2 regions of the Corynebacterium sp. ED61 genome follow, and region 2 is predicted to be linked to the other one. Evidence: predicted binding sites of a transcription regulator. Region 2 holds the regulator's gene; the other holds the start of a gene.

Region 1 (15,496 bases), on a different contig from region 2:
GATTGTTATTTTTCCGACGCCAACCGCCGCCAGTTGCTGCAACGCCGGACAGCCCAGCCCACCGGCCCCCACCACCAGGACGTGCGCGGCGCGCAGCCTGCGCTGCTGTTCGATCCCGAACCCGGGCAGGTTCAGATGCCGCGCTGTGCGGCGCAGCTCCTCGCGCGTCAGTTCTGTATCCGCGCTCATCACAGAACCTCGTCGGCCCAGTTCGCGAGGCCCTCAAACGTGGACGATGCCTGCGCATGGGTGCGTGTGGGGATCCGGCCAGCGCCGCGCGCAAGGCGCCCGGCTTCCACGGCATGCCGCATTGCTTCAGCCATCGCCACGGGATCCTGACAGCGGTTGACGGCGCTGGCCAGCAGTACGCCGGAACAGCCCAGTTCCATGGCCAGCGCGGCGTCTGATGCAGTACCCACGCCCGCGTCAATCAAGATGGGAATATCTGTGTTTGCGCAGATCAGCTCAATATTGTGCGGGTTCAGAATGCCCAGGCCCGTGCCGATGGGCGAGCCCAGCGGCATCACGGCCGATGCTCCCGCGTCCTCAAGTCGCTTGGCGGCGATCGGGTCGTCGGAGGTGTAGGCCATGACGGTGAAGCCTTCGTTGACCAGCTGCTCGGTGGCGTCGATGGTCTCCACCACATCCGGCAAGAGAGTGCGATCGTCGTGGATGACTTCCACTTTGACCCAGTTGGTGCCTAAGGCCTCCTGGGCTAGCCGGGCGGTGATCACGGCATCTCGCGCAGTGCGACATCCCGCTGTGTTGGGCAGCGGGGCGATATTCAGGCGTTTCAGCAGGTCAAAAACGCTTTCACCCTCCCCCTTGGCAGCGGCGCGGAACCGGCGCATGGCCACGGTGGTCAGCTGCGTTCCAGAAGCCACCAATGCCTGCTCCAGCATGGACTGCGAAGTGGCTCCGCCCGTGCCCATGATGAGGTGAGATTCGAACTGCTTGTCCGCGATGTTCAGCAACTGTGTTAGCCCCCTTGGACTGCGGTGAGGACGTCCACACGGGCACCGTCCTCGAGGGTGGTTTCTTGCCATGCGGAACGGAAAACTACGCGACCTTCCACGGCCACGGCCACTCCGGCTTCTGCTACTTCGCCGGTGAGGTGCTCCACGAGGTCCGCGACGGTTGCTCCGTCGGCAAGTTCGGTCTTTTCCTCGTTAACGATCACGTTCATGGTTTATTCCTTCTCTCGTGTGGCGTTCTGGCGAGCACGCTGCAATATCCACACTAGGCTGAACGCCTTCGATGATCTCCCGCGTGACCTTCGCAGCTAGCGCTGTCAGCAGGATTCCGTGGCGGAAGTAACCGGTGGATACCACCACGTGTTCGTTGACTCTTCCCAGGTAAGGCAGGTCGTCTGGGGTGCCCGGGCGGGCTCCGGCGCTAGCTTCCACAAGGTCGCACTCTTCCACCCCGGGCACCACGCGAATGGCATCCCGCAGCAATTCGTGCACTCCGCTCACTCGGGGCTCGGCGCGCCCGTCCTCACGGGAGGTTGCGCCGATGGCCACGGTCCCGTCCTCGCGCGGGATCACGTAGATGGGCCGGTCTTCCACGAACCCGCGGATGACCTTGGTCACCAGCGGCTGCAGTGGCTTCGGCACGCTCAGCCGCAAGATATCGCCGTACACCGGGCGTAGCTGCAGCGGCATGCGATCTTCGTACCAGCCACGCACGGACGCTGCGCCCAGCCCATTAGCCAGCACGATCTGCTCGGCATCTACGGTCTCGCCGGAGCCTAAAACCACCGAGGCTCCCGCAATCTCTTCGGCCGTCTCCGTGATGAAACGCACTCCCAGGTTCCCCGCCGCGTCCTGCATCGCCGCCGCAAACTGACGCGGAAACACCTGGTGATCCCCCGGAATACTCACCGCTCCGGCCAGCCGTGGGCTCAGTGCGGGCTCTTGTGTACGCGCCTGCCGAGTGGTGATCCGCTCCACGGTCATCCCGTGGGCCACTTGGTAGTCCATCAGCTCGCCCAAGTGCTGGGCATCGGCCCTATCAGCGGCCACCACGAGCGTGCCGTGAGCCTGATGCCCCGTGGGGACGTCCGTGTGCTGCGCCACCAGTTCCACCAGCTCTGGGTACCACTGCCCCGCCGCCTGCATCAGCGGAAACAGCGGATCCTGCTGGTAGACCACCTCTGCGGCAGGCGCGAGCATGCCGCCGGCGTGATACGTGGAGCCAGAAGCGGGAGCGGGGTCAATCACGGTCACCTCATGACCGCCAGCCGCGAGCGTCACCGCCGTGGACAGGCCGATGGTCCCCGCTCCAATGACAGTCACCTTCATCGGGCTCGCCCCGCCTCGAAGCCCGCGATCACACCGCGCACGTATTCTTCGGGATCTTGAGCGTGCATAATGCCTCGCACAATCGCCAGGCCATCCACTCCCACGGCTGCGAGATCAGCGGCATCGTCGCTGGTGACGTCGCCAATTGCCACTACAGGAACCGCAGATTCCGCAACGATCGGCGCGAAACCCTGCAGACCCAACGGCGTGCGCCCGGAATCCTTGGTCGGCGTGGCGCGGAACGGGCCGCACCCCACGTAGTCCAGGATCTCGGCGTGCTCGTTGGCCGCCTCGATCAACTCCAAGGTGCCGGTGGTTAGGCCGATCACCGCATCCGGTCCCAGCAGCGCTCGGGCGGACGGGACAGGCAGATCGTCCTGCCCAATGTGCACGCCGTGGACGTGGTGGCCTTCGTTGATTAAGGCAGCCGCTACATCAACACGGTCGTCCACCAGCACCTTCGTCTCCGGCGCCACAGCGTGCACCTCCGCGGCCACGCGAGCGGTGAGCTCATAGAGTCCGCGCGCGGAAATCGGCTTGGAGCGGACCTGGATCATCCCCGCTCCGCCCATCGCGGCAGCGCGGGCGGTGTCCACAATCTGCTGTGGCTCCCCGCTGCCGGTCACGAAGTAGCAGCGGAGGTCAAGCTCAGTTGATCGAGGCATTTTCTCCTTCTGCCTGCTGAATTTCTTCTTCCACCTCGGCTTCGTCGAGGTAAAGCTGTCCGCCGTGCTCGCGGAACTTCTCTGACATCTCCTTCATACCTTCTTCCACCGCAGCCTGAACATCCGCATCCACCGCGCGGTTCGGGCCGCCGGGCATGCCCAGCTGTGCAGGGTAGGTATCGCGGATGTCCTGGGAGATGCGCATGGAGCAGAACTTCGGGCCACACATCGAGCAGAAGTGCGCGGTCTTGGCCGGCTCCGCGGGCAGGGTTTCATCGTGGTACTCCAGCGCGGTATCTGGATCCAGCGCCAGCGCGAACTGGTCATGCCAGCGGAACTCGAAACGAGCCTTGGACAGCGCATCGTCGCGCTCCTGCGCGCGTGGGTGACTCTTGCCCAGGTCAGCAGCGTGAGCGGCGATCTTGTAGGTGATCACGCCCACCTTCACGTCATCGCGGTTCGGCAGTCCCAGGTGCTCCTTCGGCGTGACATAGCAGAGCATCGCCGTGCCGGCCTGGCCGATGATCGCCGCACCGATGGCGGAAGTGATGTGGTCATAGCCCGGCGCGATGTCCGTGGCCAGTGGGCCCAGCGTGTAGAACGGCGCACCGTCACACCAGTTTTCTTCCCACTCCACGTTGATGGGGATCTTGTGCATCGGAATGTGTCCGGGGCCTTCGATCATCACCTGGGCGCCGCGCGACTTCGCAATGCGGGTCAGCTCACCCAGGGTCTTGAGCTCTGACAATTGAGCCTCATCGTTGGCGTCGGCAATAGAACCGGGACGCAGGCCATCGCCGAGGGAGAAGGTGACATCATAGCTCGCCAAGATGTCGCACAGTTCCTCGAAGTGCGTGTACAGGAAGGACTCGCGGTGACCATCCAAGCACCACGCCGCCATGATGGAACCGCCACGGGAGACGATGCCGGTGACGCGCTCGGTGGTTAGCGGAACGTAGCGCAGCAGCACGCCAGCGTGGATGGTCATGTAGTCCACGCCCTGCTCGCACTGCTCGATGACGGTGTCGCGGTAGATCTCCCACGTCAGCTTCGTTGGGTCGCCGTTGACCTTCTCCAGTGCTTGGTAGATGGGCACGGTGCCCACGGGAACAGGGGAGTTACGCAGGATCCACTCACGGGTCTCGTGGATGTCATTGCCGGTGGACAAGTCCATGATCGTGTCCGCACCCCAGCGCGCGGCCCACACCATCTTTTCCACCTCTTCCGCGATGGAGCTGGTCACGGCGGAGTTACCCATGTTGGCGTTGATCTTCACCGCGAAGTTGCGACCGATGATCATCGGCTCGATCTCTGGGTGCTTGTGGTTGGCGGTGATCACCGCGCGGCCGGAGGCGACTTCGCGGCGGACGAACTCCGGCTCGAAGCCCTCGCGGTGAGCGATGAATGTCATTTCCGGGGTGATGATTCCGGCGCGTGCCCAGGCCAGCTGGGTCTTGACCTTGAGTTCGGGGTGCTCGTCGCTGGCGGGTGCGGCTTCTGGCTTCTCCCACTCGTCGCGGGTCTTGGCCAGGCCGGTCTTGAGGTCCAGCTGCGGGTTTTCTTCGGTGTAGATGCCGGAGGTGTCGTAGACCTCGAAGTCCTCGCCGGTGGTCAGCTCGATGGCGCGGGCGGGGATGCGCAGTTCCGTGGTGGAGCCGTCCGTGTTGGTGTGAGTGACGGTGTTGTAGACCTTGCGGCTGCGGTAGATCGGGCCGGTAGTGACCTGGCCTTCCTCTGGAGGTGCAGATTTCGCAGTCAGACGTGTGCCCATGATGGGTTTTCCTTCCTTCGCCGGCATTACCCGGTCAGGTTCAAGCGGTCGGCCCTTATGTCCTAGGACCCTCTCAGCGCACTGGTTCACGGCTAAGTGCCTTGAGGTGTACGCTCCCGCGGAGATGTGCGAGTTATGAAGTTGTCTTGCCCAGTGTAACCACCGCGGAGACAATCATCAGCAATTCCCCCATCTCACTCAGTGAGACGCGCTCTCCCATGGAAATACCCCCTTTTCGCCACAGCCACTGTGATGCGCGCTATAGTGATCTGCATGTTCTCATTCCGCGTCAGCGCTCTCCTTCTGCGCCGCGGCGGGGCTCAGGTCTAAATCTTCTTTCCGACCGGCACCCCGTCGCGGAGTAAGTGCTGCCGGTCGGAAATCTTGAAACACCACAGACTTTCCAGGAGCCTCTTTTCTCATGAACGACACATTCATCTCCGCCCCCGCTGCCATCAACACTCCAGACGGCAACATCCCCGATGGCCAGCCCGCTTGGAACAAGCAGCACAATTCGCAGATGCGCGATGCCCGCTACCTGCCATTCTTCGAAGAAGTCGATCACATCACCCTGCCTGATCGCACCTGGCCAGATAAGGTCATCGACCGCGCTCCCCAGTGGTGTGCCGTGGATCTGCGCGATGGCAACCAGGCCTTGATTGATCCCATGAGCCCTGAGCGCAAGCGCCGGATGTTCGATCTGCTGGTGCAGATGGGCTACAAGGAAATCGAGGTGGGCTTCCCCTCCGCGTCCCAGACGGATTTCGATTTCGTCCGCGAGATCATCGAGGGTGGCCGCATCCCCGAGGACGTGACCATCCAGGTTCTGGTCCAGGCACGCGAGCACCTGATCCGCCGCACGTTCGAGGCGTGTGAGGGCGCGAAGAACGTCATCGTGCACTTCTACAATTCCACCTCCGAGCTGCAGCGCCGCGTGGTTTTCCGCAAGGATCGCGAGGCCATCAAGAAGCTGGCTACGGATGCCGCTGAGCTGATCAAGACCATCGCCGTGGATTACCCAGACACCAACTGGCGCTGGGAGTACTCCCCCGAATCCTTCACGGGCACCGAGGTGGACTACGCCAAGGAAGTCTGCGACGCAGTGGTTGCCATCATGGAACCAACTCCAGAAAACCCGATGATTCTGAACCTGCCGTCGACGGTGGAGATGATCACTCCGAACGTCTACGCGGATTCCATCGAGTGGATGCACCGCAACCTGAACAACCGCGATTCCATCATCCTGTCCCTGCACCCCCACAACGACCGCGGCGAGGGCGTTGCCGCAGCTGAGCTGGGCTACATGGCCGGCGCAGACCGCATCGAGGGCTGCCTGTTCGGCAACGGCGAGCGCACCGGCAACGTCTGCCTGGTCACCTTGGGCCTGAACTTGCTGACCCAGGGTGTGGATCCGCAGATTGATTTCTCCGATATCGATCAGATCCGCCGCACGGTGGAGTACTGCAATCAGCTGCGCGTGCCTGAGCGCCACCCTTATGGCGGCGACTTGGTCTTCACCGCGTTCTCCGGTTCCCACCAGGACGCCATCAACAAGGGCCTGAACGCCATGCAAGACCGCACGGGCGATATCCGCGAGGCCACGTGGGAGGTTCCATACCTGCCCATCGATCCGAAGGACATCGGCCGTACCTACGAGGCCGTGATCCGCGTGAATTCGCAGTCCGGAAAGGGCGGCGTGGCCTACATCATGAAGACGGATCACAACCTGGATCTGCCGCGCCCCATGCAGGTGGAGTTCTCTTCCGTGGTGCAGGCAGTCACGGATGCCGAGGGTGGCGAGGTCAACCCGAAGGCCATGTGGGATATCTTCGCTGGCGAGTACTTGGATCGCGTGGCTCCCATCGAGGCTATCTCTGTGACTGTCGATGGCGGCCAGGCTGAGGGCGAAGAAGCCAAGGTCACCGCTCAGATCGAGTACCGTGGCGAGGCGCAGACCATCAAGGGTCACGGCAACGGTCCGATCGCCGCCTACTGCAACGCTCTGGATTCCCTGGGCATGGACGTGGAAGTTCAGGAGTACTCGCAGCACGCGCGCACCTCTGGTGACGACGCCGAAGCCGCCGCGTACGCCCTGGTCTCCGTCAATGGCACAAAGGTCTGGGGCGTGGGCATCGCTTCCTCCATCACTTACGCTTCCTTGAAGGCCATCACCTCGGCCGTCAACCGCGTTCAGGATGCGGGAGTGCCACAGGGCGCTTAGCTCGTGGACCTCTCTAGTAACATCTCCTTTCATGACTGATAGCAGAAGGCGCCCCCGTCGCACCGTTCATCGCCGTGCGGCTCCGCCTTCTCCTATTTCCGACGCCAACCCCGAGTCCCCCCAGCGCGCCCCACGTCCTGCCACGTTCCCCTCCCCTGAGCAGGCGCCGTACGCGGCCGTCAGCATCGTCACTTCGGGAATTCACCCCACGACGTCTCGTCTGGTGGCACTGTCCGTGGCTTTTTATTCCCCCGCTATGGAGCCAGTCGAGGCGTGGACTAGGCACTTGAACCCTGGTGAGGATGCAGGGCCGTGGCATTTGCACGGGTACCAGCCTGCGGATCTCGCGCAGGCTCTGGGCTTTGCCAGCTCCGCCGAACTCATCCACGAGGCCCTTGATGGCCGCACCTTGGTCATGCATCAGGTGGGCTACACCTGGGGTTTCCTGGCCAATGAGTTCCGCCGCACCAAGCGTTCCGCGAACCGCGGTCGTCGCGGCCGAGGCCGCGGGCGCGGTGCGCGGAAGGTTCCGGTTCCTACTCCCGTGGAGATCATCGACACGCTCGGCACCGCACGGCGACAGTCCACCGAGTGTTATGACTTCCGTCTGCGGGCCATCGTGGAGTGTTATAACCAGGGCCCTTACGGCGTGGATGCCCCAGAGGAAGCTATGCCTGAGGTGGGGGCGGTGGCGTCGACCGAAAGGGGAAACATCGACCCAGATGCCCTCCTGGAGGCGGACGCTCACCTGACCATGCATCTCCACCTCGCCCAGCTGCGCGCGGCTGGTGCCGGCGCGGGGCTGATCGAGAAGCTACAGCCAGCGGACCTGGTGGCGGATCAGTTTGGAATCCAGCGTTCGAAGATTCGCGTCGATGCGGCCAATGCACCCCGTCCACACGAGAATCCCGGGCAATGGGCCCCGGGTATGAAGCTGGTCGAGGGCATGGAGTTTGTGGTCAGCCCGGATGTCATGAGCGATCCGGACGAGATCATCGGCAAGGGCGTGGCCGCGGGCCTGGTGTACTCAGAGAAGCTGAATCGCCGCAGCTCACTGGTGGTGTGCAACACGAACCACGAGCTGCGCGGCAAGGCGATGCACGCGGATCGGAAGAACATTCCGCTCGTCAGCGATGAGACGTTCCTGGAGCTGCTGGACGATGTGGACAAGGGCAAGCGCGCGCCGTCGCCCACCAGTCCGCAAGCGGGCGTGCGACCCGCCACGCAGGGCATTCCTCCTACGCGCGGCGGAAATCGGCGCTCCCGCAAGCGTCGGTAGCTGGAGCCGGAAGCGGACTCGACTAGTCTGGGGCAAGTGAACTCTAAGGACAGCAGAAGCAACATCCTGCAACGCGCCCGGAGTGCTGCCGCCATCAGCGCGGCGGATCTCGCTACGTGGGCCAGCCGCAAGACGGGCCGTGGCTCCGGCGGCATGATCGGCGGCCTCATCGCGGGTGCCATCGATCCGCACCTGATGAACTCGCTGGCTAAGGGCCGGCCGGTTGCGCTGGTGACGGGCACCAACGGCAAATCCACCACCACGCGCATGCTCGCGGGCGCCCTCCAGTCCGCGGGAACCGTGGCCACCAACGAGGGCGGCGACAACATGGACGCCGGCGTGATCTCCGCCCTGCTGGCGGGGCGCGACGCGGAGATCGTAGTGCTGGAAGTCGACGAGCTGCACGTGCCCAACATCGCCGAGAAACTGGACGCCTCCGTGTTGGTGCTGCTCAATCTGAGCCGTGACCAGCTGGACCGCGTGGGTGAGATCAACAAGATCGAGCGCACCTTGCGCGCGTGTGTGGACGCGCGGCCGGACATGACGGTGATCGCTAACTGCGATGACGTGGGCGTGACCTCCGTGGCGTGGGACTCCCCGAACGTGGTGTGGGTGTCCGCTGGCTTTGGCTGGGCGGGCGATTCCACTAGCTGTCCTCGCACCGGTGGCGCGATCGTGCATCAGGAGCGCGCGGACGGGATCATGGACTGGTTCGCGGTGAAGAAGCTGCCCGACGGCTCCGAGTTCCGTCGGCCGGAGCCGCAGTGGCGCATCACTGATGAGGGCATCGTGGATGCCTCCGGTTCCCTGCACCCTCTCAACCTGCGCCTTCCTGGCAATGCGAACCGCGGCAACGCTACCCAGGCCGTGGCCGCAGCTAAGACTTTGGGCGTGGACATCAGCGCCGCGATCTCCGCCGCCGAGCAGGTGGACAACGTGGCCGGCCGCTACTCCGTGGTGCCTTTCGAGGGGCGCGACGTGCGGCTGATGCTGGCCAAGAATCCCGCCGGTTGGCAAGAGGCGCTGTCCATGGTGGATCGGGACGCCGATTCTCTGGTCATCTCAGTCAACGGCCAGGTTGCCGACGGGCAGGATCTGTCTTGGCTATGGGATGTGCGCTTTGAGAACTTCGAGGATCTCAAGGTGGTCTCCGCAGGCGAACGCGGTACGGATCTTGCCGTGCGCTTGGGCTACGCGGGCGTGGAGCACACGCTGGTCAAGGACACAGTGGAGGCCATTCGTTCGTGCCCTCCGGGGCGCGTTGAGGTGTTGGCGAACTACACGGCGTTCCGTGATTTGAGGCGCGTTTTGGACCGCAACAATGAGGAGCAGCGATGAGCACACTGACTATTGGCCTGGTCCTTCCCGACGTTCTGGGCACCTACGGCGATGACGGAAACGCTCTGGTCCTGCGCCAGCGCGCCCGCATGCGTGGCTTGGACGCGGAGATTCACCGCATCACGCTGGGCGCCGCAATTCCCGAGACGCTGGACATGTACACCCTCGGCGGCGGCGAGGACGTGGCGCAGCGCTTGGCCACCGAGCACCTCCTCGCCGATGGTGGTCTGACCCGCGCGGCGAATGCTGGACGCCCGATTCTGTCGATCTGTGCCGGGTTGCAGGTCCTCGGCCGCACCTTCACGGCTTCTGATTCTGTGGTTGAGGGGCTGGGTCTTATCGACGCCACCACGGATGTCTTGTCTAAGCGCATGATCGGTGAGATCACTTCGACCCCTCAGCTGGAAGGGCTCACCGAGACCTTGACGGGTTTTGCCAACCACATGGGTTCCACCGTTCTGGGTTCCGATGCCTCTCCTCTGGGCACGCTGACGAAGGGCACCGGCAACACTGATGAGGGTGAGCAGGTGTCCTACGAGGGCGCGGTTCAGGGGTCTGTCATCGCCACGTACATGCATGGCCCAGCCTTGGCCCGTAATCCGCAATTGGCAGATCTGATCCTGGCCCGCGCGATGGGCGTAGACATGAGCGAGCTTCCCGAGGTCACGGGCCAGTTCGCTGATCAGCTGAATGGGGAAGTGCAGCAATTGCGTAAGGAACGTCTGCGCTAGGGATCCGCTAGAACGGGATATTCTCGGCTGCTTCGTCATCATCTGCTTCGGTGCGGATGCGGTTGTGCTCGGCGAGAACTCGGGCGCGCCTGCTGGCTCGTCGCTCAAAGGTTTCCCGCCCCAGTACTCCACCTGGCTCGGTGACTACCGTGTGCCCGTCCCCGTGGGAGGTCCACACCTCGGTGCCATCGGGGAATAGGGATACGTCCCACTGCCCTGCGGTCTTCAGCTTGTGGTGCTTGCGGCACAGGCAGTGAAGATTCGACGTTGAAGTTTCAGCGCTTCCGCCCAATGGTTGGCTATGGTCCCAACGGTTGACGTGGTCTAGGTCGCAGCGCTCGGCGATGACATCGCAGCCCGGGAAGCGGCAGTGTCCGTCTCTGCCGATCACGCTGGCGCGAATTGTCGGCGTGGGCTGGTACCCCGCGCATCGTGCCCACCCAGGGGATGCGACGTGCGTGACCCGCTGCATCCACTCCGCGCTCGCTTCCTGTTCCAGCCAGTCTCCTGCGATCCATACGCGACCAGGCTCGGCCTCGGATTCAGAGACTGTCGCAGGCCGGTAGATGTTCAATGTGACCTCGGTGGTGCACTGCCCGCGCAGGAGAAGCATCAATGCAGCTCCTCGGGAGCACTTTTCCTGCCGACATACACTCTTGATCATCTGGATGAACTCCTCCGAATCACCCTTGTTCATGGTGAGGAAGAAATCAGTGACTTCGGCGCCCCGCTCATCCCAACCCAGCTCCGGCTGGTGCGGCTTTCCCTTGTCCTCCTGGCGTACTTTCTCATCTGGATCTTTCGGCCGGGCGGGCGGATGATGCTGGTAGATAATGTCCCGAATCAGCTTGCCCACTCGCTTCACAGACGGCGTGGCCTGCAATGGCCTGCGCGGAGACAAAGCCTGTAGGAGATCTGATTCGACCACCTCGTGAAACTCTGGAGGGAGGCACTCTAGGGAATCAGCTAGGCGTCGAACATGATCGAAGGAAAGATGCCCCTGGCCCAAGTTGGCTGCCAGGCGCGGGAAGTTGAGCAGCATGAAGCCGATGCAGACGTAACTCAAAGCGCGGTGCTCGGCCACACCGAGGCGCACGCCCAGACGCGAAGAGACATCGGCAACGCATTCCTGCACGTCAGGCACACACATGCGGGCGATCGCGAGGTGGTGCTGGTTAGTTAGGACTGCAGCTCGGCTCAACGGATCCGCATCGTCCAGAATGCGCCACGACGGCTCTGGCGCGTGTAGGTGCGGCTCGCTATCCGTAGGTGTATCTGTGTCCGATTCGAAGAGTGGTTCGGTGACGTTCATGGTTCCCCCTGCCCCATCAACTCAAGGTCCACCGGCAATCCCCACCAGCGCTAACACCTTAAGTAGTAGAACAAACGTTTGAAGTTATACCCTAATAATACACGCCTACGGGACACCCGTCCACACTTATCGAACACTTTCTCGAAATATTTTTGTTCCGGTTAACTCGCCCCGCAGTCAATCCCACAAGCAGCCAGCCCCCCAAAAAAACCCAGAACCTAGTGCCCCAACTTCCACGTGGAGTACATCATCGGCAGCTGCAAAGGCACGCGCACAAAAGCAATGGAACGCTCGGTCAAGCCCTTGTTCCGCCAATCCCATGCCATCTTGATGTTGCCCGGCCACACGCCCGCCAGGAACGCGGTCGCGGTGGTGGACACGGCGGCCTCATAGGAACGCGACATCCGGCCCGTCAAAGACCCAGCGATCGCAGCCCCCAAGGCCAACTCCACAGCGCCGGAACCATACGTCCACACGCGCCTGCCACCAGGCAACTCAGGCGGAACCAAGGTGTCGAAAGGCTTCGGCTGAGCAAAGTGCATCACCCCAGCAAAACCGAACACTCCTGCCCAAATCGCCCGTCGGATAGCGTCACCATTCTGCTTCTTCATGCCTACAGCCTAGTGCGCCCAGCAAAAGCGCGAGACAAAGTCAGCTCATCCACGAACTCCAAGTCCCCACCCATCGGAATTCCAGAGGCCAATCGGCTCACGGACAAACCTGGAAAATCTCGCAGCAGACGCGCCAGATACGCCGCGGTGGCCTCGCCTTCCGTGTTCGGATCCGTGGCGATGATTACCTCGTTGACCTCGGGGCCAGGTTCCAGAATCGGCTCGTTGTTTGCGTCGACTTCATTGGTCGGAACATCCGGCAGCGCACCACCGACACGCTGCACCAACGCCGTGATATTGAGCTCCTTGGGACCGATCCCGCCGAGGGGATCCAGCGCACCACCAAGCACGTGGTAGCGGCCGCGATACTCACCCGTGCGCTCGATGACCTGGATGTCCTTGGTCTCCTCGACCACGCACACCAAGGACTTATCGCGCGAGGAATCAGCACACACGCGGCACACCTCCTCTTGGGAGATGTTGTGACAAATGCGGCAGAACGTCACGCCATCCTGCAGTCTTCCCAGAGCAGTTTGAAAGCGCTGCACATCCTCTGGATCTTCGTCGAGGAGATGCAGCGCAATCCGCTGAGCGCTCTTCGGCCCAATGCCGGGGAGCCGGGAGAACTCGTCGATGACGTCCTGTAATGGACCTTCGAACAAGTTCTAGAAACCCATTCCGTTCATGCCCTGAGACAGTGGACCCATCTTCTCCTGGGCCAGGTTCTGCAGCTTGTTGTTCGCATCGGTAAACGCACCGAGAACCAGGTCCTGCAGGGTTTCGATGTCCTCAGGATCCACGATCTTTGGATCGATGCTGAGGGACTTAACCTCGCCGGAACCAGCCATTTCCATGGTGACCAGGCCGTTGCCTGCTTCACCGGTGACCACAGAAGCGACGATTTCCTTCTGGGCTTCCTGCAACTGCGCCTGCATCTGCTGGGCCTGCTGCATGAGCTGGTTCATATCTGGCTGGGTCATGACGCGGTTCCTTTCGTTGGGTACGCGAGCCACTCTACCCGTCCGACTAGCGTAATCGCTGCCCACCTAGGTGTTTCTCCACAAGTTCACCGGCAATATCCAGCGGTTTCCGATGGTCAGCCTCGCCAGGTCCTTCGGCGATCTGGTCGAGGAACTCATCGTCTTGTTCTTTTTTCGACGCCAACTCTGGCTTTTCCGGTACCGGCGCCCGCGGGGACGGGTCGGCGGGCTCCGGTGGAACGGAGTCCCATTCCTCTTCCGGGGGTTCCGGAGGCAGAGGCACTCCGTTGAATCCGTTGTCCACGTTGTGCTGGTGCTCGGAGCGATACTTCTGAGCGCGGGCTTTCCAGCGCGGCTCGGGCTTGTCCGTGCTGGCAGGGGTGGAGGTGTTCGCGGAGGGCTGCGGCTGGGTTGACGCGGGCTTTTGATAGGCCTCCGCCATGGCTCGGGCGCGCTCGAGAGCGCTGTTGGAGTTGCTCTTCAGCTCAGCTGGGTCAAGGCCAGTTTCCTGCGGGATGATGCCGCTCGGAGCGGCCTCTGCTTTTCCCGGCTGCGACGGCTCCTTCTGCCTATCTCCCACCACCGCGATGACGGTCAGAGGTGAGCCGAGCGCTTTTTCTGCAGCTTCGGCGTAGATCTTGCGGTTGGCCTCGGAGTTCACGAATTTCGCGAGCGCTCCGGTGTGGTGACGAACCAGGAGCTCGTCGGCTTCAGTCTGCTCGTCGGCGGCCACTGCATCACGGGCGGCGATCCAAGCGCTGAGGTTAGATTCCTTGACCAGCGCCAGGATCTGCGTCCACTCCTCGGCCGCGTTGCGCGGCGAGTTGGGCTGCGGCTCGGGCTCGGGCACTGCGACTGGCACTGGTTCTGACTCTGGTTCAGTCTGCGCTCGGTTGCGGTCCATGATCTCGCGAGCGCGGCGGGCCTCGGTGATAACCGGATCCTCCTCGACGGCTGGCTGGGCAGGCTCTTCGCGCTTGGCCTTGGAAGGACGCTCGTAGCGGCGGCCAGAGGAAAGAACCGGAGCCGTCTCTTCCGCGGAGTTCGTCACTGCAGGCGCATTGCCGCGGCCCTTCTCCAGGGCCTCCACGCGCTGCGCCAAAGCCTCCACCGTCATGCCCGCGGCTGGCAGCGCCATGCGCGCACACAGGATCTCCAGAAGCAGGCGTGGGGCAGTCGCGCCACGCATTTGGGACAGCCCCTCATTGACTAGTGCTGCACAGCGGGTGATGGTGGCCTGGCCGAGAGCCTGTGCCTCTTCGATCAATACCTCCTGCGCCCCCGCGGGAGCATCCACCAGACCGCGCTCGAAAGCATCGGGGACAGCCTTGAGAATGAGCAGGTCACGGAACCTATCCAACAGATCGGTGGCGAAGCGGCGCGGCTCGTAGCCTGCGTCGACAACATCATCAACCACACCGAACAAGGACGCCTGATCCTGATTCGCCAGCGCATCCACCGCCTTGTCGATCAAGGCAGAGTCCGTCACACCCAGCAGCGCCAACGCGCGCTGATAGGTCACGCCCTCGGGTCCGGAACCGGCCAGCAGCTGATCCATCAGGGACAACGAATCACGCGGCGAACCACCGCCCGCGCGCACCACGAGAGGATAGACAGCATCCTCGATATTCTTACCCTCACCAGCAACAACGCGCTCCAACAGGCCGCGCATCGCCGGTGGGGTGAGCAGGCGGAACGGATAATTGTGCGTACGCGAGCGGATGGTGGCCAGCATCTTTTCCGGCTCGGTGGTCGCGAAGATGAAGATCAGGTGCTCCGGCGGCTCCTCCACGATCTTCAGCAGAGCATTGAAGCCCTCCTTGGAGATCATGTGCGCCTCATCGATGATGAAGACGCGGTAGCGGGAATCCGCCGGGGCGTAGAAAGCGCGATCGCGCAGCTCACGCATGTCATCCACGCCGTTATGCGTGGCAGCGTCCAGCTCGGTGACGTCCAGCGTGCCGGAGCCGCCGGGCGCCAGGGCAATGCACGAATCGCACTTCCCACACGGCGTGGATGTGGGACCTTCCACACAGTTCAGGGAGCGGGCGAGGATGCGCGCGGAGGACGTCTTGCCACAGCCGCGCGGGCCGGAAAACAGGTACGCGTGATTGATCTGGCCGCTATCCAACGCCGTCGACAGCGGCTCCGTCACATGCTCCTGGCCCACCACTTCAGCGAAACTGGCAGGACGATACTTCCGGTATAAAGCCACGATCTAGACCTTACAGTTCCGCCGGGACACGCCATAGATCGTTCAGGTTCACCGCTTGTTCCGCCATCGC
Region 2 (15,496 bases):
GGTACGGATTGGCCCACCGAAGATGGCACTGCAGTGCGCGACTACATCCACATCCGGGACCTCGCGGATGCCCATATCTTGGCCGCAACCTCCAACACTCCCGGTGTCCACAGAATCTTCAACCTGGGCAGCGGAGACGGATTCAGCGTCAAGCAAGTTGTAGACACGTGCCGCGAAGTCACCGGGCACCCCATCCCTGCAGTGGAGGCTCCTCGCCGTGCGGGCGACCCAGCCACCCTCATCGCCTCTAGCGCGAAGGCCATCGCTGAGTTGGGCTGGCAACCATCTCGCTCTGATCTGCACACCATCGTCTCTGATGCGTGGGCCTTCACGCAGAATCTGGGAGATCAGGCACACTCGGCACGCAAGCACTAAACGCGTCCCAGTCGACGGCCTGTTCCAAACAGTTGAGGAACGTCGCGTAGTGCTGTGTGAATTCTCGACGCAAGCGTTCAGTCGTTTCCGCTTCGTCCGGCAAGCCCCAGTTGATGGCCCAAAATACTCCATGTTCGGCAACCCGGATCATCTGGGCTTTGCTCTTGCCTTCCATGTGGCCCTGCCATAGATGGCCACGCATGAGCGTGGTCAGTGCATCGATCTCCCCCGCCCTGCTTGGCCTGCGCAGTTCTTCCCCACAGCGCTGCAACGTGTGGAACGCTGGCATGCCTTCCCCGTTGCCGGCCAGCACCGTGGACAAAAGCGCCAGGATTCTACGCCTGACTTGAGTGCGCGTCTTGCGCGCCGTTTCCGCCAGCAGTTCTCGCACAATGGGCGCCCGGTCCCCCACGCTCAACGTCACCAGCAGTGGATGCAGGCGCTCGTCACGAGATAACGCTGCGATTGCCAGCAGTACCTTGCGGCGGGTACAGGCCTGTTCCAGGGCAGCTTCACCGCGAACAATCTCGGTAATGGACTCCATAACGGTGATGGCATCGCGCACAATGGCTAGAGATTCTTTTTCTGATTCCCCGGAGTCCACAAACGTCCGTGCGTAGAGGGGCTGGATGTTCGTCGTAGGATCCAACCAGTGATCGAGCTCGGCTCGGCTCGAAAACACCTTGGCTCCATGTACTGCACTGTGCGAATGCATGGGGTTGTCCGTCAGAGGTGCAATCTCACCAGTTTCCTCGGACTCTAGGTCGATCCACGTAGCCCCAGTTTCAATCGCTGTTGCCCACCAGGATCCGAGTACCCGCATGTCTCGATCGTCGAGGATCCGGTCGGCACACTCTGAGTACTCTTCCGCCACGTCTCGGTGCGGGTGCACGCAGTACAGCAACGCACGAACGTCCTCCATGTCACAAAGAGCGTGATCCATTGCGCGCACGGCATCGTCAATAGATTCTTCGGCGAGATCTGCACGCACCACAGGTCCTACTCGGAAGCGTGTGGAATGTGGAGCCTCTGGGATGATTCCCACGATGATCAGTGAACGATCTGGGACGAAGCCCATCATGGAGGGAAGTGCGGCGAAGATTGCTCCGGGATCGGATCCGATAAGAATCGGGTGGTGCGGAATATCGGGGTCGGTGGTGGTGTTGGATGAAGTGTCATCGAAGAACGTCATGGGGTTATCTTCCACGGATCACATCCCGCATCGCTTTCCCGTAGTGGGAAGCAGAATGGGTTTTCCCAGCACGGTGTGGAAAACCCTCAAGCTGTGAATAGTCGTCCGATACGGCTGCTAACCTAGACAAATACCTGAGCGAGAAGGGAGCGCCAGCATGACCACCAATGATCGCCCGGCATTTGATCGCTACAACCAACCAGACAACGGACGCAAAAAGGATTCCATGTATGAATTGGAATTCCCTGGTCCGCTGTCTACTCACGGGCAGCAAGAATCCCTTCCGATGGTCGTGGCTCTTGAGGGCTACGCTGATGCTGGTCAAGCCATCAACCAGGCCTCTACTCACCTCCTGCAGGCCTTGGACCACAGCCCCGTTGCCTCGTTCAATGTGGATGAGTTGATCGACTACCGCTCTCGTCGTCCCAGCGTGACCTTGGATCACTCCAGCGTGGCAGATCGGGAGAGCTTGGCACTCACGTTGAATCTGGTCAAGGACACAGAAGACCGCCCCTTCCTGCTGCTTTCCGGGCCAGAACCGGATCTCAAATGGGAAACGTTCAGCCGTTCCGTGGTGGACCTGGCCAAGCGCTGCTCCGTAGACCGCGTGGTCACTCTGTATGCCGCACCCATGACGGTGCCGCACACTCGCCCACTGATGATCAGCGCCCACGCCTCGGATCGCTCCTTAGTCAAGGACTTCCACACGTGGGAAGCACGCATGATCATTCCTGGTTCGGCGGCTTTGGAGATCGAGCTGAACCTGAAAAAGGCCGGCATCGAGACCGTCGGCGTGACTGCGCACGTTCCGCACTACATCTCCGCTTCGGACTACCCAGAGGCTACCCGGGCACTGCTTTCCGCCGCGGGCAAGGTCACTGAGCGCGAGATTCCACTGGGAGCTTTGGACGCTGACATCGACCGCATGAAGCGCCAACTTGCTGATCAGGTGGAAGAAAACCAGGAGATCGCCGCGATCGTGGGCGCCCTGGAGCAGCAGTACGATCTGGAGGCAGAGCGCCAGCGCAAGCGTCGAGAAAACAACCTTCTGGCACCCGGTGAAGACATTCCTACGGGAGACGAACTAGGCGCGGAGTTTGAGGCGTTCCTCGCGGAAATGTCCACGAGTCCAGGGGAACAAGCTGAATCCCAGGGATCTGGCGGTGCCGCTGAGCAGAATGACTCCGAGCAGGAAGACTCGGCGGAAAGTACTGAGGAAGATCAAGCTCGGCGTCGAGAAGAAGGAAATGAGGACAGTTAGTGGGCGTTGCCGCTGACCTCGCTCGTCTACTCCCGGACATCGAGGAAGTTCCAGAAAGCCTGGTCGACGATGCCATTCTGGAATCTTTTCTCGGATGGACCAGGGACCGTGGAATCACCCTCTACCCTGCCCAGCAAGAGGCAGCCACGGCGCTTGTCGCGGAGGACAACGTCATCCTGGCCACGCCAACCGGTTCGGGCAAATCCATGGTGGCGATCGCCGCGCACTTCGTGGCGCTGGCACGCAAACAGCGCAGCTTCTACACCGCCCCCATCAAAGCCCTGGTCAGCGAGAAATTCTTCGACCTGTGCCAGACGTTCGGCCCGGAAAACGTCGGCATGATGACCGGCGATGCGACCGTCAACGGCAACGCTCCCATCATCTGCGCTACTGCGGAGATTGTTGCCAACATTTCGCTCCGCGACGGCGCGAATGCCCGCATCGACCAAGTGGTCATGGACGAGTTCCACTACTACTCCGAACCCGATCGCGGTTGGGCGTGGCAAGTATCGCTTTTAGAACTTCCGAACGTCCAGTTCCTGCTGATGAGCGCCACGCTCGGCGACACGCAATGGCTGCAGGAAGACCTCACCCGCCGCACCGGTCGCACCACCACCCACGTCACGGGCAGCGTCCGCCCTGTCCCCCTGGAATTCCAGTACGTCTACACGCCGATCCACGAGACGGTGGAGAGTCTTCTCGACGCAGGCCTCGCCCCGATCTACATCGTGCATTTCACCCAGCGAGAGGCTGCCGAGCACGCCCAGGCGCTGACCAGCGTGTCGATGATCGATGCCGAACGGAAGCAACAGATTGCCGAGGCGATCGGTGATTTCCGCTTTACGTCCGCCTTCGGCAAGGTGCTGTCTAAGCTGCTGCGCAAGGGTATCGGCATCCACCACGCGGGTATGTTGCCGAAGTATCGTCGCCTGGTGGAGAGACTGTCTCAACAGGGCCTGCTCAAGGTCATTTGCGGTACAGACACCCTCGGCGTGGGCATCAACGTGCCCATCCGCACGGTGTTGTTTGCCGAGCTGGCGAAGTACGACGGTATCCGACATCGCATCTTGAAGTCCCGCGAATTTCACCAGATCGCCGGACGTGCCGGACGCGCGGGCTACGACACGCAGGGAACCGTGGTGGTTCAGGCGCCCGAGCACGAGGTGGAAAACTTCCGTCTCCGTCAGCGTGCGGGCACCGATCCGGCGAAGCTAAAGAAGCTTCGCAAGAAGGCCGCCCCGGAGGGCCGTGCGACGTGGTCGGAAAAGACATTTGAACGCCTGACCACCGCAGAGCCCGAGGAATTGATCAGCCAATTCCACGTCAGCAACTCAATGCTGTTGAACGTCGTGGCACGTCCCGAATGGACATATGGCGCGTTGCGTCACCTCATTCGTGGCAATCACGATACGCGGACGAAGCAAAACGCCTCCATTCACCGGATCATCGAGCTCTACCGTGGCGTGCTGTGGGCTGGCGTCGTCGAAGAATACGACGACCCACAGACTCCGACCGGAAAGAACGCGCGGCTGACAGAGGATATGCCGGTCAATTTTGCTCTCAATCAGCCACTGTCTCCCTTTGCCTTGGCCGCATTAGATCTTCTTGATCCCGAATCGGACACGTACACGATGGACATCATCAGCACGTTCGAAGCCGTGCTGGATGACCCGCGACAGATTCTGACCGCCCAGATGAAGGCCGCGAAATCCGAAGAAATCGCAGCGCTGAAGGCCGAAGGCGTGGACTATACCGAACGCATGGCGCTGCTGGAAGAAGTCACGTGGCCCAAGCCCTTGGAAGAGCACCTCGAAAATGCCTTCGAGATGTTTTGTGAAGGCAGCCCGTGGGCCCGAGATTTCGATATCAGCCCGAAGTCCATCGTCCGGGACATGATTGAGAAGGCGATGACGTTCTCAGACTTCATTGCCACCTATGGCCTGGCCCGGTCCGAAGGCGTGCTGCTGCGCTATCTCACGGATGCATGGAAGACACTCGATCACTCTGTGCCCGCCAAGCACCGCACGGAGCAGTTGGAAGACGTCATCGTGTGGCTTGGCGAGCTGATCCGACAGGTGGACTCCTCACTCATCGAAGAGTGGGCGACGATGGGCGACGAAGATACGCCGCTCACCGAAGAGCAAGTGGCTGAGATCGCATTTGGCGTGGAAGATGCGTCCTTGCTGTCCTCCAACCCGCGTGCCTTGACGACTATGGTGCGCAACTTGTTCTTCAGGCACGTGGAGCTGTTCGCCTTCGAGCGCGAAAACACGCTGGCTGCATTGGACGACTATATGGATTCCCCACCAGAGTGGCCCGCTGCGATGGACGATTACTTCGAGGAGTACGCCGACCTCGGACTCGATGCTGATGCGCGTTCGGGCGCGATGATCCGCATCCAACGCGGTCAAGGCTGGGATGGGCCAGACAACAACCTGTGGTTGGTCCGGCAAACCTTAGATGACCCAGAGAAGGACCACGGTTGGGCTTTCGAGGGAGAGGTTGACCTCGCAGCTACCGATGAAGCTGGCGAAGTGCGATTGCGTGCGCTGCGCATAATCCAGGGCTAGCAGCCTGTGGAACTAGCGCGCCAAACCATGGGATTCGAGAAATTCGTGGCTTTCCGCCTCCGCGTCCCGATACGCGCTTGTGAGCATTTCGCTTAACTCCGCGTAGTCACTGGTTCGCGTGGTGCTCGCACGAAACGCCAGAACCACGGAGCGGCTCGCGGTGTGTGCTCCACCGGCGAAGCGAGCAAACGCCAGGTGTGGGCGGCGGCATTCAGCGGCCACTGCGCTCAAGGGAACCAGCGTGGCTCCAAAACCAGCCGCCACTAGTTGCATCACGGTGGTCAGGCTGGCCGCTCGAGTCAACGCCGTGCGGGGATCCACAGGGATATCCACCGCGTGGCAAATGTCCACCACTTGGTCTGTCAGGCAGTGTCCGTCGTCAAGTAAAAGAATGTTTTCCCCGGCGATCTCGCTGAGCGCCAAATCTGTTCGTCCCGCCAGCGGGGAATCGTACGGAACCACAAGCACGAATTCTTCGTCGTAGAGCTCGATGGAATCAAAAGTGGTGCTATCCACAGAACCGCCGAGTACCGCTACTTCCAGATTTCCGGAACGCAAGCCCTCCTCCAGCGCGTGAGTTCTGTCTTCCACGATCTGCGGCTGCAGCTCCGGCGCGGCCTCGGGAAGCCGGCCCAGCAAATGCGGCAGCAGGTATGGGGCGATGGTCGGGATGATTCCCACCATTAGATCCCCCACCAGTCCGCCTTGTGCGCCGCGGGCCTGCCCCACGAACGCATCGAGGCTTTCCAGCGTGGCCTGGGCAAACGGCAACAGGGTTCTGCCGATGGGTGTGATGATCACCTTGCGCGTGGAGCGTTCCACGAGCTGCACTCCCAGTCCGGTTTCTAACGCCGCGAGCCCCTGCGACAGCGAGGGTTGGGAAATGCCCAAGTGTCGCGCTGCCGCACCAAAATGCTTGAACTCCGCGATGATCGCGAAAGTTCGCAGCTGGGCGAAGGTCGGCCGAAAGTCTTTATAAACCACCCTTTCACCCTACCTAAGCGTTAGACCACGGTAATGGTAGTTTTCGCCTCATATGGCGTGAGTTGCCCGCCAATGGACTTGGAATCACCACGGAAGCTCAAGGCGTACTTGCCTGGCTTCATCTCTGCGGTATTCCACGAGACGGTGACGGTGGTACTCCCCCACGAGTTCGCGAAGGTAATGAGCGTGGATTCGCTGGAATCGTTGGCCACCACTGCGCCGTCCTCATCGGTGATGGTCAAATACCCTTCGCCGTGGCGCAGGTTGTTGTTTGGGTTGGCGCCCACAAATTTTGCGGTGGCGCTGTTTCCCGACGTCACCACGCCCGGCTGTTGCACGATATCGCCAAACTTCTTGCCGAAGGGAGCGATGTCCATCCACGGGTTGGCTCCCGGTGCAGGAGGGATATGTCCCGTGAGATCCCCGGCCGGGCCACCTACTGGCACCTCTTTGCCTTCGTGCATGGCTTGCGTCAGATCGTGGAAAATCTGTTGCATCGCTGGGAGTTGGTTCCTTCCGAAGGCGGTGGCTCCACCTTCATAGTTCTGAGTGGAATACTCCTCTGGAGTGGTGACGTAGTGCCCGTAAGAGTTGACGTATCCCTGGGAAATGACCGTGTCCAAGGGCACATTCAAAGCCTCGGCAACCACTCGGCGCAGCCGCAGTCCAGACACGATAGTGGCCTCAAATCCGTGAGAGATGAGCACGAGTCCACCGATCCGATGAATGTAGAACGGGAAGACCTGCTGCAGCATGCCGGGGATGAAGCCGACGGGAAGCAACATTTCTTTCGGATCATGGATCTCATGCATCTGCGGAGGAACCACGACTTTGCCCACTTGCTCGACCCACGGTGTGCCGCCTCGCTCACCCTCTTGGAAGCCCAGCAGAGGTTCGCCACCGCCGTCTTCCTGCGAGGACGCGGCAAAGGCGGCGCCGAGGATGGCCGGGCTGGTCTTGCCCGGTTTGCCATCCGGGGTCCATTTTCCGTCGACCTGCTGGTTTGAGATGTCCATCCACCGATAGATGCCGCTGACCCCTCCACCAGAGATTCCGGGGATGTCGCTGGATCCCGCGATGCCACCCATCAGCCGCTCGCCGATGATGCGCGCGGAGTCCATGGAGTTGACTCCCGGTCCACTATCAGGCGTGAGCCCGAGGTTTGGAGTGATGTCTCCTGGGGAGGAATTGGCGAATGCGGCTACGAATGTAGCATTCTCTGGATGTTGGTGATCCACGCCGAGCGCTTCTTCGGTGGCCCATGCGGCATAGCCCTTGTTATCTGTACCGACGTGACGGTACGTGTGTCCGTTGCTCGTGGGGTGCACAGCGAACCAGTTGATAAAGCCCACGGTCTTGTCACCACGATGGATGCGCAGCGTTGTTGCCGCTGGATCGATGCCCTCCGGGAATACGTCTTTGTCTTCCTGCGGGTTCTTGTCGAAGGCCTCTCGTGAGCGATTCACGCTGGCGTTATGCACCTCGGCACGGGACAGGGTGATGTCTGAGGGCTGAATATCGTCATGCGCACGCACGATGGAATCTACAATGCCTGAGACGTTGGCCTCAAAAGTGATGGGACGGAATCCGCCCACAGTGATGTCCACCATGAGGTGGGCAGAGGTACCACCCGGGGCAATGTGCGTGTGCTGGGCGTGCAGCAGCACGTTGTGCTGGCCGTACAAGTCGCCGAACTTTGCCTTTAACCGCCGCAACACTTCTAGGTGAATGGACTGAAACATCAGGCCCACATCCGCTGTGCAGTGCACCACTCGCTGCCCGCTATCGGGGTCCACGAAGATGAACGAACGTGCATATTGACGACGCTGTAGCCCAATGGACGATTGCTCCAGCACGGCATACCCATTCATTCCCGCGCCCCACGGCTCTCCAGTCATGTCTGCCATGCCACGGCCAACTTCGAGGGATCCTCCAGATTGCGCCCCGGCGGCTCTTTGGGAGATGGAAGACCACAGCACGCTGCCGCTGATTGCGGCCATCCCAGCGAAAAAGATGCGGCGGGAAAACGGGGAATTGAACACGCTTCCCGCTACCTCGGTGGCTTGAGCCAGAGTGGCTTCGGTGTGCGTGCGGGACTGCCCCATGGTGTCTTTAACCATCAGCGTCGTTCACTTTCTTCGAATTAGATATTCATTAGCTAGGCAATACTAAACAAACGAGAGTCGAGCGTGGGGCGGAAATGAAGAAGCCCGCAGGCCACTTGTTAGAATCTTTTTGGTGAGTACCCCCAATAGCGACAAACCACGACATGACGGACACCCCCGCGGCACGTCCGGTCCCCAACGTCGTAAACGTCGGAGAGGTCGCTCGTCCCGCCCCTCACGCCCCGTGCGCACCATTGGTCCCATTAGCTTTCCGGATCAACTGCCGGTCAGCGAGCGGCGTGAAGAGATCATGAAGACGATCTCTGAAAACCAGGTGGTCATCATCGCGGGCGAAACTGGATCCGGCAAGACCACCCAGATTCCGAAAATGTGCCTCGAGCTCGGTCGTGGACGTTCCCAGCTCATAGGTCATACTCAACCTCGCCGTATCGCCGCCCGCAGCGTCGCGGAGCGTATCGATGAAGAACTCACCTCCTCCAGTTCAGAGAACGCAAAGCTGGTGGGCTACAAGATCCGCTTCGATGACAACATCAGTTCGTCCACCGCCATCAAGCTCATGACGGACGGTGTGCTTCTCAATGAGATTCAACGCGACCGGCTCTTGCGTGATTACGACACACTCATCATCGATGAAGCCCACGAACGCAGCCTCAACATCGACTTCCTCTTGGGCTACCTCAAGCAGTTGCTACCCAAGCGCCCGGATCTCAAACTGATCATCACCTCCGCGACCATCAACCCCCAGGCATTCGCAGAGCACTTCTGCGATGCTGCAGGAAAGCCCGCGCCGATCATCGAAGTGTCCGGTCGCACTTACCCGGTGGAAGTTCGCTACCGGCCGCTGGTTCGCGAGCATCTCAACGACAAGACTGGCGAGATTACGGAAACGGAAGTCGATCCTCTCGACGGTCTCGTGGAAGCCTGCCGCGAACTCGTGCGGACTGGCCCCGGCGATATCCTCTGCTTCTTCTCTGGAGAACGAGAGATCCGCGATGCCGCAGACGCCTTACACGCCGCCTTCCCCCACAACCGGGGCGAGCAGATCGACATACTCCCGCTATTCGGCAGACTCTCCAACGCCGAGCAACATCGAGTCTTCTCCCCTGGTGGTAAGCGACGCATCGTGCTAGCTACCAACATTGCGGAGACCTCGCTGACCGTGCCCGGCATTCATTACGTGGTGGATACCGGCCTGGCACGCATCTCCCGCTACTCCCACCGCACAAAAGTCCAGCGCCTCCCAGTCGAAGAGATCAGCCAAGCTAGTGCAACGCAGCGATCCGGCCGCTGTGGCCGAACCGCAGACGGCATCGCCATCCGCCTGTACTCGGAAGAAAACTTCCACGCTCGCCCGGAGTTCACCGACCCGGAAATTCTTCGCACGCACCTGGCCAGCGTCATTCTTTCCATGATCGCACTGGGTCTCGGGGATATCGACGAGTTTCCCTTCCTCCAAGCTCCCGATAAGAAGTCCGTCCGCGATGGTGTGGCGCTGTTGCACGAGCTGGGCGCGCTGAAGGTGGCGTCGGGAAAAAAGCACCAGGCCGGCGGGCAACAACAACTAACCCAAACTGGCCGCGATATGGCTCGCATTCCCACCGATCCTCGGTTGGCACGCATGCTCGAGGCAGCCCACCACAACAACGTTCTGGAACAAGTCGCGGTGATTGTGGCCTCCTTGAGCATTCAGGATGTGCGGGAACGTCCGCTCGAACACCAAGGCAAGGCGGACCAGCTGCACGCCCGCTTCGGTGCGGACTCGGACTTCATCAGCGTGCTCAAGCTCTGGAACTACCTGCAGCACAATCGTCGGGAACTCAGCGGCAACCAGTTCCGCAAGCTCTGCCAGAGCGAATTCATCCACTACATGCGCTCTCGCGAATGGATGGATTTGGTGCGCCAGCTGCTGACAGTCATCCAGGAACTCTCGTGGAGCATCCCCAACATTGCCCACGTGCGCGACATGGACTTCGACGAAGAAAACATCCATGAAGACGCGGTGCACAAATCAGTACTCACCGGCCTGCTGACTAATATTGGCATGCGGGAAGGCAACTCCAAGCAGTTCACTGGCACGCGCAATACGCACTTCGTCATCCACCCCAGTTCCCAGCTGTCCAAAAAACCACCGCAGTGGGTCATGGCTGCCGAACTGGTGGAAACCTCCCAGGTTTTCGCGCGCACGGCCGGTCCAATTGATCCTGCGTGGGTGGAAACCATCGCGCCACACATGACCAAGACTGTGCATTCCGAACCACATTGGTCTAGCTCTCGCGGCGCAGCGATGGTCCACGAAAAGGTCTTGATGCTCGGATTGCCGCTGGTTGCGGACCGAACCGTCAACCTGGGACGAATCGACAAACCACTGGCGCGCGAACTGTTCATCAGAAATGCCCTGGTGGAAGGCGATTGGACCACGCGCCACAAGTTCTTCCATCACAACCAGGAGTTGTTGAACGAGGCCAGCTTGTTGGAAGACAAGGCCCGCAGGCGGGACATTATTGTCGACGACGACACTCTGTTCCGGTTCTACGATTCCCGGATCCCTGCCTCTGTCACCTCAGCTCGGCATTTCGACGCGTGGTGGAAGAAGGCCCGTCATACCGACGCCGGTTTGCTGGACTTTTCCGCCGATGCGCTAATCGAATCCGCTGAGGGGGCGACAGCCGCCCACGAGTTCCCTGACGTGTGGCAGCAGGGCAGCTTAGAGTTCGAACTCAGCTATGTCTTCCAGCCGGGAGACCCGCGTGACGGAATCACCATGCGCGTGCCACTTCCCTTGTTGGCTACGGTCGATTCCCAAGCCACGCAGTGGCTGGTCAGCGGGCTGCGCAAGGAACTGTGTGTATCGCTGATTAAGAGCTTGCCCAAGCCACTACGCAGGAGCGTGGTGCCCGCTACGGACTTCGCGGAACACGCACTGCAACGTATGACGCCTTTCGACGGAGCCATCGATGCAGCGCTGGCTGATGCGCTTCGGTCACTTGGTGGCAGTGGAATCTCCGCATCGGACTTTGATTGGTCCAAGGTGCCATCCCACCTGCGGATGAACGTGGCTGCCATTGATCGACGAGGCCATGTGGTGGATCAGGACCGCGACGTCGCTGCGCTCCAACAGCGACTCACCTCTCAGGTCACCAACGCTATTGCGCAAGCCGCAGCCCGCAGCCTGGGTTCTGGATCTGATGCGCCCGATCCCGCCGACGCAGCTTCTCATGGTCGCCACGGAAGGCCGAAAAGTGGCGATAAGACTAAGTCCGGGAATGGTCGAGATAAGAATTCTGCGCAGGGTAAACCTGGCGGACGCAACGCTTCAGGACGCGGCGGTGCTGCCACTGGCGGTGTGCTGGCCCGCGCCGCCAACTGGGATGCAGAAAACATAGGGACGGTTCCAGAGACGGTAGAAACCATCGTCGATGGGCAGACTGTGGTGGCCTACCCCGCGATCGTCTCCGTGGACAAGGGCGTGGTGTTACGAGCGTTCCCCACGCCGCAAGCGGCTGCTGCACAGCAGTTCAAGACGGTTTTGACCATGATGACGAAGACGGTAGCCGTCTCGCGCGCACAGATGCTCAAAGGCCTGCCGCTGCGACAGCGCGTTGCGTTGGAGAATTTCCCGTATGTGGGCTTTGACTCACTGTTGGAAGATCTTGTCACCGTGACGTGCAAGAGTATTTTGCAGGAGCACGGACCAGTTATTCGAGATCCAGACCGGTGCGCAGAAGTCATTAACATTGCTCGGAAGCAGGGTGCCACTGGGGTCCGAAAGGCTGTGGTGGAAGTTGCACCTGCAGTTTTGGCGGTTGCGGACATGGCCGAGGAACTAAGGGAGTGGAGTGGCGAGCCCATAGAGGCAATGCGTCAGCAACTGGATTTCTATGTGGGATCTCATGCCGTGGCGCGCCATGGGGTTGCTCAACTTAGGCATGTTCCGCGGTACGTGGCTGCCATGCAGGCCAGGTTGGACCTGATGGAGACTGATCCGGACAAGGAAGAAGTGCTGGACGGGCAAGTCTTAGACGCGGAAAGATACCTGGCTAAGACCCTGGATAGATTGCCTGAGGCGCGAGCGGCTTCTCCGCAGATCAAGGAGATCCACTGGATGATTGAAGAGCTCAGGGTCAGCTTGTTTGCGCAAAACTTGGGTACCGCACGCTCGGTATCTGTCCAGAGGATTAAGAAGGCACTCGACAAGATTCGCTAGGGGTTGTGCTTCAAGGCCTCGGAAGATTCAGTGCTGAGCTCTGCATCTTAGCTAGCTACGGGCGCGGTGAGCGCGGAGTGATTCGATCTCCTGCTCAAAATCCTCTGCGCTATCGAAGGACTTGTACACAGAGGCGAAGCGGAGATAGGCCACTGCATCCAGGTTCCTTAGAGGTTCCAGAATCGCGAGGCCAATTTGGTTGGCCTGCACTTGTGAACCGTGAACAGCGCGAACGTTCTGCTCTACTTCGTGGGCCAGTCTCTTAAGTGCATCATCTGACACATCACGACCCTGGCATGCCCGGCGAACGCCTTTGATCATTTTCTCGCGGCTAAATTCTTCAGTCACCCCGCTGCGCTTAGTAACCAGCAAAACGGAGCGTTCCACGGTGGTAAAACGGGTTTCACATTCGAGACATTCTCGACGACGGCGAATCGCGACACCGCTTTCCACGGTTCGGGAATCAACTACACGCGACTGTTGGGAACTACAAGAAGGGCACAGCACGCCACTCATGCTAGTCCCGATGCAGCGTTTAAAGGAATAGCGGGCTCAAACCCATAGTCAGAACCATGGTCCCCACCGAAAGGGACATACCACCTGGAGAGGTAACGAACTTCTCTACATTCTGCGTCCATCGTTCCAAGAACCTAGATGATGCGTTATCGAACGCTGCAGAAGAATCTTCCACCAGACGCTCGCTCCTACGAACACGCGCTCGTGAAGGAACGATCGCCCTTCCCTGCCCATGGGTGTTCGAACGCTGCGTGGATTCAGGAACTTTCGGAACAAGAAGGTCCGTGAAAGATTCCCGAGGTGGACTGATGGTAGAACCGCTCTGTGCGGGGATCGACGACACGATACGCTCTGCACGTGCAGTACGAACAGAACGGGAATCCGGGCGAGTCAGCGCAGTAGTCATATTGGCCTTCTTTCTTCTCAAACAATCGTCATGAGGACAAACCTCGGTGATTTCATGCATTTGCCACTTCGGCTAGCTCACGCATGTAATTCTCACGACCAGTGCGGCCATCGACTACCTGCGAGCCATCCGAACAGGCACGAAGATCATTAAACTCACCGGCTAGACAACCAGAGTGGATTTAATCGAACACTGAACGCCTTTGGTACGAACGTTCGATTTCATGCCTTAATGGAAAAATAGCACGCCCGTTCTAAACTGTCCATTCATTTTCCAAGCTTTTTCGAACAGATGAACCAGACTAAGTGACGTTGATGAGGTAGGGTGAGAACCACGTCGAAATCTTCAAGGAGCACACATGAGTCCACTTTCTTCCGCCGGAGATGAGCAGCCCGTCGCACCCGAGGCCCGCCGCAAGCCAGGCCGACCCCGTAAGTCCGCAGCAGATAAGGCGGCAAGCGCCAAGGGAAAGGGTCGCGATTCTCTCAGTGAGCGCCAGCGGCGCATTCTAGAAGTCATCACTGATTCCAAGGTGCTGCGTGGCTACCCCCCAAGCATCCGCGAAATTGCAGAGGCCGTTGGTCTGCAGTCCACTTCGTCGGTGTCCTATCACTTGACCCAGCTCGAGGAGAAGGGGCTGCTTCGCCGAGAAGACAAGAAGCCGCGTGCAGTTGATATTCGCGGATATGAATCATCCCCAGGACGGTCTAAGCCAAGCGAAAACGCCACTGAAGCCAGTGATGCGCGCCCTGAAGCCTCGTATGTTCCCGTCGTCGGTCAGATCGCCGCTGGTTCTCCGATATTGGCTGAGGAAAACGTAGAAGCGGTCTTCCCCCTCCCAAATGAACTCGTGGGCAGTGGAGAACTTTTCCTCCTGCAGGTTGTCGGTGAATCCATGCGAGATGCCGGCATCTTCAATGGAGACTGGGTCGTCGTCAAGTCCCAAAAGGTCGCAGAACTGGGCGATTTTGTGGCCGCGATGATTGATGGAGACGCCACCGTTAAGGAATGGCACAAGAACGAAGACGGATTGTGGCTGCTCCCCCACAACGATCTGTTCGAACCAATTCCTGCTGAAGAGGCGGAGATCTTGGGCAAGGTCGTCGCCGTCCTCCGTAAGATCTAGACGAGGTAATCGATTAGCCCTAGGAGAAAGGTCGTCCGCCCATGCCGTTGCGGTCCACTGAACGTCGCCGGCAAATATTGTCGTTGACCGCCGTTAAGGGTCGCGTCACGGTAATTGAGCTCGCGGAGAAGTTTGGCGTCACGGCAGAAACAATTCGGCGCGACCTGGCCACACTCGATGCACAAGGCGGAATTCGCCGAGTACACGGTGGCGCGGTCCCGTCACAGAACTACCGCACGGAATTCACCCCATTCGAATCGCGCGCCCAATCTGCGCTCGACGCTAAACGGCGTATTGCTCGCAGAGCTCTCGAGCTACTTCCGCCTCCTGGCCGCACCTTGTTTCTCGACGGAGGAACCACTACCGCTCTCATGGCAGAAGCTCTCGCCACCTCGGGACTAGAGAGCATCCCCCACGCCCCTACCAGCGGTTATGTTCCTCCCTACAAGCTGATCACGAATTCACTACCCATCGCCAAAACTCTGGCAGATTCCGAATACTTCGATATCCAGCTTCTCGGCGGCAAAGTACGCCCACAGGCGCAAGCGGTCGTAGGCAATATCGCCACCCAAACCATCGCAGTTCTCAGAGCTGATGTGGCATTTGTAGGCACCAACGCTCTTACCCTAAATCACGGGCTCTCCACCCCTGATGAAGAAGAGGGCGCTGTGAAACGCGCCATGGTCACACACGCCGAGCACGTCATAGCCCTCGTAGATGCCACAAAGTTCGGGCT

Evidence for each region. The regulator LexA, encoded in region 2, represses DNA repair genes until DNA is damaged. The targets are predictions, from matches to a motif close to CGAACANNTGTTCG.
Region 1: a site for LexA is predicted at 11,688-11,701, ahead of IM764_RS05340 (HNH endonuclease signature motif containing protein). Genes of this name have one in related genera too.

The regions. Positions count from the first base shown of each region.
Region 1 is NZ_JADGIT010000003.1:330,530-346,025, forward strand. Features, by position in the region: gene IM764_RS05290 (ThiF family adenylyltransferase) at 1-189, opposite strand, end outside; gene IM764_RS05295 (thiazole synthase) at 189-974, opposite strand; gene thiS (sulfur carrier protein ThiS) at 980-1,186, opposite strand; gene thiO (glycine oxidase ThiO) at 1,170-2,303, opposite strand; gene IM764_RS05310 (thiamine phosphate synthase) at 2,300-2,968, opposite strand; gene thiC (phosphomethylpyrimidine synthase ThiC) at 2,952-4,739, opposite strand; TPP riboswitch at 4,735-4,869, opposite strand; gene leuA (2-isopropylmalate synthase) at 5,161-6,960, shown strand; gene IM764_RS05325 (DNA polymerase III subunit epsilon) at 6,992-8,239, shown strand; gene IM764_RS05330 (MurT ligase domain-containing protein) at 8,276-9,577, shown strand; gene IM764_RS05335 (type 1 glutamine amidotransferase) at 9,574-10,308, shown strand; gene IM764_RS05340 (HNH endonuclease signature motif containing protein) at 10,316-11,620, opposite strand; gene IM764_RS05345 (hypothetical protein) at 11,839-12,231, opposite strand; gene recR (recombination mediator RecR) at 12,234-12,893, opposite strand; gene IM764_RS05355 (YbaB/EbfC family nucleoid-associated protein) at 12,897-13,211, opposite strand; gene IM764_RS05360 (DNA polymerase III subunit gamma and tau) at 13,258-15,426, opposite strand; gene IM764_RS05365 (hypothetical protein) at 15,437-15,496, opposite strand, start outside.
Region 2 is NZ_JADGIT010000011.1:606-16,101, reverse strand. Features, by position in the region: gene galE (UDP-glucose 4-epimerase GalE) at 1-375, shown strand, start outside; gene IM764_RS09905 (DUF4192 domain-containing protein) at 329-1,582, opposite strand; gene IM764_RS09900 (PAC2 family protein) at 1,725-2,828, shown strand; gene IM764_RS09895 (DEAD/DEAH box helicase) at 2,828-5,398, shown strand; gene IM764_RS09890 (hydrogen peroxide-inducible genes activator) at 5,411-6,382, opposite strand; gene IM764_RS09885 (neutral/alkaline non-lysosomal ceramidase N-terminal domain-containing protein) at 6,403-8,502, opposite strand; gene hrpA (ATP-dependent RNA helicase HrpA) at 8,621-12,712, shown strand; gene nrdR (transcriptional regulator NrdR) at 12,764-13,219, opposite strand; gene lexA (transcriptional repressor LexA) at 13,993-14,760, shown strand; gene IM764_RS09865 (DeoR/GlpR family DNA-binding transcription regulator) at 14,808-15,496, shown strand, end outside.